One region of the Oceanobacillus sp. HCA-5259 genome, then DNA from elsewhere that is predicted to be linked to it. Evidence: a T-box and tRNA genes for the amino acid it is inferred to sense, from the RefSeq annotation. Region 1 holds a T-box; the other holds one or more tRNA genes.
What was found. A T-box is a leader RNA that pairs with one kind of tRNA and senses whether it is charged. The one in region 1 lies ahead of glyQ (glycine--tRNA ligase subunit alpha), so its partner is inferred to be a tRNA-Gly.
Positions count from the first base shown of each region.

Region 2: it encodes a tRNA-Gly, which carries the amino acid that the T-box ahead of glyQ (glycine--tRNA ligase subunit alpha) is inferred to sense. The anticodon was not compared.

Region 1 is NZ_JBBKBV010000016.1:9,689-14,120, forward strand. It holds gene era (GTPase Era) at 510-1,412, shown strand; gene WKU33_RS10430 (YqzL family protein) at 1,509-1,652, shown strand; gene recO (DNA repair protein RecO) at 1,687-2,433, shown strand; T-box leader at 2,490-2,662, shown strand; gene glyQ (glycine--tRNA ligase subunit alpha) at 2,732-3,619, shown strand; gene glyS (glycine--tRNA ligase subunit beta) at 3,612-4,432, shown strand, end outside.
Region 2 is NZ_JBBKBV010000004.1:125,748-130,179, forward strand. It holds gene rph (ribonuclease PH) at 1-433, shown strand, start outside; gene WKU33_RS04080 (XTP/dITP diphosphatase) at 434-1,027, shown strand; gene WKU33_RS04085 (metallophosphoesterase) at 1,080-1,592, shown strand; tRNA gene WKU33_RS04090 (tRNA-Gly) at 2,476-2,549, shown strand; tRNA gene WKU33_RS04095 (tRNA-Arg) at 2,551-2,624, shown strand; gene WKU33_RS04100 (tetratricopeptide repeat protein) at 3,037-4,005, shown strand; gene tig (trigger factor) at 4,122-4,432, shown strand, end outside.

The sequences.
Region 1 (4,432 bases):
TCCTCGGAAGAAGTTCGCTTCCTGCGGGGTCTTCGGACTCGTGCTTTTCCCGTAGGAGTCACCGTCCGCCGGGCAACTGAACTGGTAGAGAGCGTTATTATTAACGGAAACTATCCCAACTATGGTGAGAGTTCTAATTCCTTAAATGAAAAATAGTGCTCCAAATTGGACTTTTCCTAGGAGCAGTCCAGACACCTCGAGACTCCAGCAGGAGGATAGGCATAGGTGAGACCCCGCAGGGCGACAGCCCGAGGCAGACTAAGAACGCCACGTCCTGTGGCAACGTCTGCATTAGCACATCCTATGCGTCGAGGCTCACCAGCCGCCTGCGGAAAGCGAGAGGTGTCTGGACTGCGGACCTCCAGGAGAAGGTTGCACTTACGCTGAATGAAAGTGATTTATCCCCTGTCAATTCTTCGGAAGTTTTCAGAACCTTTGTCGAAAGTAGAAAAAGCGATTCGTTTTATAGTATGATAATAAAAAACAAGACATCTTGGAGGAAAAATTACATGAAATCCAATTATAAATCGGGCTTTATCGCGATTATTGGCAGACCGAATGTGGGAAAGTCTACATTCCTTAATCACGTAATCGGACAAAAAATTGCCATTATGAGTGATAAGCCACAAACAACAAGAAATAAAATACAGGGTGTACTTACAACCGATGATTATCAAATGGTGTTTATCGATACACCAGGTATCCATAAACCGAAACACCGCCTCGGAGATTTCATGATGAAAATTGCCGACAATACATTAAATGAAGTCGATGCAGTATTATTTATGATTAACGCAGACGAGGGTTATGGACGAGGGGATCAATTTATCATCGATCGTTTGGAAAACGTTAAAAGCCCTGTCTTTTTAATTATTAATAAAATTGATTTAGTTTCACCAGAATCTTTACTGGGTATTATTGATGAATATAGGCAAAAAGGTGATTTCCAGGAAATTATTCCAATTTCTGCACTTCAAGGGAATAATGTCAATCGCTTATTAACCGAATTACAGAATTATTTGCCGGAAGGACCACTTTATTATCCGCAAGATCAAATCACGGATCATCCAGAACGCTTTATTATTACAGAATTCATTCGGGAAAAAGCACTGCATCTTACGAGGGAAGAAGTGCCGCACTCCATCGCTGTCGCACTTGAAAACATGGAAAGACGAAAGGATGAAACCGTCTTTATTCAAGCGACAATCGTAACAGAAAGAAGTAGCCAAAAAGGTATTATTATCGGTAAGCAAGGTAGTATGCTAAAGAAAATCGGTCAAGAAGCCAGGAAAGATATTGAGCGTCTTCTCGGTTCGAAAGTATATTTAGAACTTTGGGTAAAAGTTAAAAAAGACTGGCGGAATAAGCAGAGCCAACTGCACGAATTAGGATTTAGACAAGATGAATATTAAACCATGGTAAAATTTAATACTTATTATTTTCAGCTTCATGGTCAATCTAGAAATAGAAGCATTTTCAAAAGAAAAAATAGAAAGGCGGGGTTTCTTGTGCTTGATATTACGTGGAAAGTATTTAGTCAGACAGGAAACATTGAAACCTATTTATTATACAAAGAACTGGAAAATGTAGATAATGAAGAGAATGATGCAGATGAAGATGAATCAAATGAGATTGAGACAACCAAAATGTAACCTGGGATTATGAAAGGAAAAGAGCTGAACAGCTTTGCTTGAAAAAATTGAAGGGATTATTTTAAAGACGATTGATTATGGCGAAACGAATAAAATTATAACGATATTTAGTAAGAATATCGGGAAGTTCACCGCAATGGCAAGAGGGGCGAAGAAGCCTAGAAGCAGAATGGCTGCTGTGACGCAGCCATTCATTGCTGGTCAATTTTTTGTATATATCAATCCCGGTTTAAGTACAATTCGACAGGGGGAAATCTTAGAATCTTTTCGGCCACTGCGGGAAGATATTGAAAAAACAGCTTATACTGCTTATCTGATTGAACTGTCGGAGAAACTTCTTGATGATAAAACACCAGAGCCTTATTTATACGATCAGCTCTACCGTACGATGGAATGGATTGCGGAACACGATGAATATGGTATCCCTATTTTGATGTATGAATTAAAAATATTTCAAAAAGGTGGCTTTGCGCCAACGCTTTCCCACTGTAGTAATTGTGGAAATAAAGAAGGACCTTATGCATTTTCAATAGGAGAAGGCGGCTTATTATGCAGAAGATGTTTGTCGCTTGATGACCAAGCTGTCCAATTAACAGAAATACAGGTAAAATTATTGCAGATGTTTCAAGCAGTTGGGATCGAGCAAGTCGGTGAAATATCGGTGAAATTAGAAAACCGTCAGTTATTTAGGCGGCTTCTTGATGCCTATTATGACCGATTTGGTGGATATTTCTTGAAATCAAGGAGATTTTTGAATCAATTAGATCAGTTTAAAGGATGAACATTGACATTATCCGTTTTTTGGATTATGATGTTACATATTTACAAAATAATATTTCACATGTGTTGAAGGAGAAAGTACTTATCAATAATTCTTCTCAAGCGAGTCCAGGATGGTGTAAGCTGGATGAAGATTGAATAAGGAAGAGGCACTCCAGAGCATGATAATAAAGTGACTCAAGAAACTTGGGTAAATAGGGTGGAACCGCGGTATAAAAGCCGTCCCTATGCTTGTAATAGACTACAAGCATAGGGACGGCTTTTCTTATGATTAAAAGGAGTAAATGGAGGTACTGATAATGAATATTCAACAAATGATTCTAGAATTGCAAAAGCATTGGTCCGAGCAAAATTGTATTCTCGTCCAAGCTTATGATACGGAGAAAGGGGCAGGGACGATGTCACCGATGACGCTACTTCGGAGTCTCGGACCGGAACCGTGGAATGTTGCTTATGTGGAACCATCGCGAAGACCGGATGATGGCAGATATGGGGATAACCCTAACAGGCTGTATCAGCATCATCAGTTCCAAGTCATTATGAAACCATCACCTGATAATATTCAGGAACTATATTTGGAGTCATTAAAAAAGATTGGGATAGACCCACTGCAGCATGATATTCGTTTTGTAGAAGACAACTGGGAAAATCCTACGCTCGGTGCTGCTGGTTTAGGTTGGGAAGTATGGCTGGATGGAATGGAAATTACCCAATTTACCTATTTTCAGCAAATTGGTGGACTTGAAGCAAATCCGGTTTCAGTCGAACTGACATATGGAATAGAACGGTTAGCTTCATACATCCAGGATAAAGAAAATGTCTTTGATTTGGAGTGGACGGATGGTGTCACTGTAAGAGATATTTTTTATCAACCAGAGTTCGAACATTCGACATATACTTTTGAAGAATCGGATACAGCAATGCTGTTTGAATTATTTTCCATGTACGAGAACGAAGCAAAGCGGATTATGGAAAAAGGGCTTGTGTTTCCGGCGTATGATTATGTCTTGAAATGTTCGCACACCTTCAACTTACTTGATGCGCGAGGTGTTATCTCTGTAACAGAAAGAACAGGCTACATTACAAGGGTAAGGAATCTTGCGAGAGGTATTGCGAAAACATATGTACAAGAACGGGAAAGATTAGGCTTTCCAATGCTTCGGAAAGGGGAAGAAGTAAATGGCTAAACATGTTTTATTCGAGATAGGAATGGAAGAATTACCAGCTCGTTTTATAGATGACGCGGAGCTGCAATTAAGAGAAAAAACAGCCAAATGGCTAGAGGATTTAAGGATTGCGTATGACTCGATTACTTCTTTTTCCACTCCGCGTCGTTTAGCAGTACGAATTGAAAATATTGCTGACATGCAAACGACGATTGAAGAAGAGGCAAAAGGGCCAGCCCTAACCATTGCTAAAGACGAGAATGGAGAATGGACAAAGGCGGCAATAGGCTTTGCCAAAGGGCAGGGAAAAACGGTGGAAGACCTTGTGGAAAAAGAAATAAACGGTAAAGCATATGTGTTTGTTACAAAAAGGATTGAAGGAAAAGCGACCAACGAACTGTTACCAGGGTTTAAAGATGTTATCACATCCATCTCGTTCAGTAATAATATGCGGTGGGGAACGAATACCTTGCGTTTTGCCAGACCGATTCGCTGGCTTGTTGCGTTGTATGGAAACGAAATTGTGCCATTTGAAATTACTAAAGTTGAAACGAGCAATGTCACTTACGGGCATCGTTTCCTTGGGGAGTCAGTGACTTTAGGTGATGCGATGGATTATGAGAAGAAATTAAAAGAAAACTTTGTTATAGCTGATGCCAAGGAACGGAAAGCACGTATCTTGGAAGGAATCGATGAACTGCAAAATGATCAATTTCAAGTGAGTGTTGATCAAGACTTGTTAGCCGAAGTGACTAACCTAGTCGAATACCCAACAGTCTTTAAAGGGGAATTCGAGGAAATGTTTCTTGGTCTCCCGAGTGAAGTTCTAATTAT
Region 2 (4,432 bases), on a different contig from region 1:
ATGGGTAGATTGTGATGTCATTCAAGCGGATGGCGGGACCAGAACTGCTTCCATTACCGGAGCTTTTGTTGCGATGACACTTGCGCTCGGAACTTTACTGGAAAAAAAGCAAATCAAATCCTTGCCTGTAAAAGCTTATTTAGCAGCGGCGTCAGTCGGAATACTATCATCAGGAGAAGCAGTTCTTGATTTAAATTATGAGGAAGATGCCGATGCAAATGTAGATATGAATATTGTAATGACTGGTGCAGGTGAATTTGTGGAAATCCAAGGTACAGGAGAAGAGGCCACATTCTCGAAAAACGAGCTCTTTACCATGCTGAATTTGGCCGATGAAGGTTTACAACAGTTATTTGAGTTACAGAAAGAAATACTGGGGGAGCTTGGAGAATCCATTGGAAGCGAGCAAGTGGCGCAAGGTGAGGAGATTTAAATGAAAGAAATCATTATCGCAACTCGGAATAAGGGTAAAGTCAATGAATTTATCGATTTTTTTAAACCCTACGGTATAAAGGTGCAATCCTTGCTGGACATTGCTGAACAACTCCCTGATATTGAAGAGACTGGAGATAGTTTTGCAGAGAATGCGACACTTAAAGCGGAGCAAATTGCAGAGTTGTTGAATCGTCCAGTTCTAGCAGACGACTCCGGTCTCGTCGTTGATGCGCTCCACGGTGCTCCGGGAATTTATTCCGCCCGTTATGCCGGAGAAGAGAAGAGTGATGAAGCAAATAATCAAAAGCTACTTAAGAATTTGCAGGAAGTTCCGCAAGATAAGCGAACAGCAAGATTTGTTTGTGTACTTGCAATCGCCGTTCCTGGTGAAGAAACAACGCTTTACAGGGGTGTCTGTGAAGGGAAGATAGCGCTTAATCCCAAAGGGACGAACGGTTTCGGCTATGATCCACTGTTTATCCCTAATGGATATCAACAAACGATGGCAGAATTAAGCGCTGCAGAAAAAAATCAGATAAGCCACCGAAGTAACGCAATAAAACAATTGGAAAACTGGGAAAAGCTAACTTGAGGTTAAACATCCTCTTTACATGAAAAAGGACGAATAGAGAGGGAGATGCAGCATGACGAAAGTTTTGATTGTCAGTGATAGTCACGGACTAGCAGAGGAACTATCGGAAATCAAAGAAAGGCATGAGGTTGATTATCTCATCCATTGCGGAGATTCTGAGCTCGATATCGACTCCGGTCCAATGGAAGGTTTTTATAAAGTAGCAGGAAACTGTGACTTTGACAACCGTTATCCGATAGAGCAGACGATGGAGATTGATGGCTTGAACTTCCTCGTTGTTCACGGGCATCTGCATAAAGTGAATTATGGTCTAACCGCACTTTCATTACGTGCGCGGGAAACGAATGCGGATGTAGTTTGTTTCGGCCATACACATGTCGCTGGTGTTGTTCAGGAAGGGGAACAGCTATTTATTAATCCAGGTAGTATCTATCAGCCAAGGGGTGGAATGCAAGAGAAAACCTATGCTATTTTAGAATGGGATACAGATCGGGATATAGCCGTGAAGTTTTATACCCTCACTGGCGAACATTATGGAGCGTTGGATTATCCGAAGAATACTTGATGTTTCAAGTAGCTTGCTAAGGAATTTAGTTTTCTTGGCGAGCTTTTTTAAATTTGATAAGATGTTTCAAGGGTAGTTGTCCGGCTTCGGTGTATCCTTTCGACTTAACCATTTCTTTCATCTCCCGGCTACGTACTTCCTTCCGCTTGCTTTTCCACTTGCAGTCTCTCCGTCCAGTAAATTTAGGTTCGATGGAAGCTTCGCCTTGGCCTTCACCTTGACCCTTGGATTACTATTACTGCTCTCACGTCCCACAGCCCCTCCCGAAAATTGAAGGAATCTGTAAGAAACGAAAAAGTCCCGTTAGCTTTCCGAAAGGTTTATCGAGTGCCGTAACGGTTGAGCTAACGGGACTTCAGCGGACATTTAGTGCCGAAGCGTCCCAAGTAGGATTCGAACCTACGACTTACAGCTTAGAAGGCTTTCGGAAGGACGACGACTATATTCCGCTTATATTTCGTAAAATTCACTCTTTCCGTTCCGCCCCATAGAACCTTCGTAACGACGTTTTTTCAATCAAATCGGTTAATTTTACGATAGGATAGCCACGTACCTGCGTCATGTAATCCGCTAGATATTGCGTATGCCGAATATACTCCCGGATTGTACTATCGTGAGGATTCCGCGCTTTCTTCGCTTAAACCTTGCTCTAACGTGTAGCCCTTCGCCAGTACTGTCGGCTACTACCGATCCCCGTGATGAAAGTTGCACTCACACTGAATGAAAGTAATCAGCGGTACAATGGAAAAGAGAAATAGTACGTTACAAAAATCTTTCAAAATAGATGTTGACATTTTATGTGAAACTGCTATAATAAATCTTGTTCGCTTCTAAAACATATATTTACATAATGAATTTTTAAAACTAAATAAAAAAGCATCCTGCGGGTGTAGTTTAGTGGTAAAACCTCAGCCTTCCAAGCTGATGATGAGGGTTCGATTCCCTTCACCCGCTCCATGTCCCAATAGCTCAGCTGGATAGAGCAACAGCCTTCTAAGCTGTAGGTCGTAGGTTCGAATCCTACTTGGGACGCTTTTCAAACAGCAAAAGAGAAACCTAACTTGTTTTAGGTTTCTCTTTTGTATTATGATAAGATATATATACTTTTATCTACTTGCTTGCGCTTTCGAACCAGATGAAACAACTCCTCGATTGGATGAACGGAATTAAACCGTAGCAGAGAATGCAAAAAGCTGCTTTTTTCTTTCTCTTCATCACGGTGTCATCATCCATAAGACTTCCGCCTTTAAGTAGGGGAATTGTGTAGGTGGGAGATAATGGATGTTAGCACCCTGATCATTCAACTAACATTCCGCCGGAGTAGAATAAACTTCCCGCCGAATGAAGTTTCATTTTATGTTTCATATTCAATAGGAAAGGTAAAACTATTTATTAAGTCATTCTCATATAAAATGAAACAAAAGGAGGAGGTGACCTGAGAAAAATGAAACCTGGAAATATCATTTTGTTTCCAAAATGGCAAAAAGTGTTAGAAGAAGAAAGTGTTGCAGCAATTAAAGAAAAGAAATTCGAGGATGCATTAGAAAAATTAGATAACCTGTTAAGCTATGACGTGAAAAATCATGATATTTATACCGGTAAATTAATCTGCTTAATGGAACTGGAACGTTATAAGGAAGCGCAAGAACTCTGTGAATCTTTAATAGAAGAAAAAGATTCCCACTACTATCAATACATACATATTTATTTAACATTATTATTCCAAACAGATCAGTATGATACATTAATTGATGTAGTATCTGTGGAATTAGAAAGCGGAAACGTACCAAATCATTTGCAAGAACCATTTAAACAGCTCTACACGATGAGTGAAAAAATGCGGCTGAATGTGGAGCTGGAGCGTTCGAATGTTTTTCTGAATGCACTCTATGATGCCGTTCACCAAGATAATCATATCGAACAATGGAGACTTATTGACAAACTCAGTAAAACGACAATCCAACCAAATGAGAAAGTGATCTCGTTGCTTGCAAATGAACATATCCATCCGCTTGTCAAAACAGCCATCTATTTATGGTTGAAGAATCTAGGAGTAGCAAAACCAGTAGAAGTACATAAGTTTGGTATTCAAATGAAGGTGATACCGAGTGAGACGCCGGAAGTTAATGAAAGTGCAATCGCAAAAGAAATTGCTACTGAGATTAAGAAAATAGAACAAAGCAATCCATCGCTATATGAGGTGATGAATACGCTTTTAGAACACTATCTCTATGCGCTCTATCCGATTACACCATCAATTGATGAATCATTTTATATCGCGGAAGCATTATTACAGATTGGGAATGACTATTTAAACATAGCCGTGTCCACACCAGAACAGGCAGAGGTAGATAAGTATATCCAAGAAATTAAAACAACCGATCTATTATATGCAAGTATTATTGATGATTAGGAACAAAGGCTTGAAAGACCTCTCAATTATGGTATAATGATTAAGTTGTAAAAATTGAAAACGAACCCTAAAAAAATGTTATTAAGTTAAACAATAGATGTTGGAGGTAATTAATAATGACAGCGAAATGGGAAAAACAAGAAGGAAATAAAGGGATTTTAACATTTGAAGTTCCTGCTGAAGAATTTGATCAAGCATTAGATCAAGCATTTAAAAAGGTAGTAAAAGATGTACAGCTTCCAGGTTTCCGTAAAGGAAGAGTTCCGCGTGGATTATTTGAAAAGCGTTTCGGAGTAGAATCCCTTTATCAGGATGCAGTAGATATCGTATTACCAGAAGCTTACTCAAAAGCAGTTGACGAGGCGGATATTTTCCCAATCGAACAGCCGAGTGTAGATATCGAACAAATCGAAAAAGGGAAAGAATT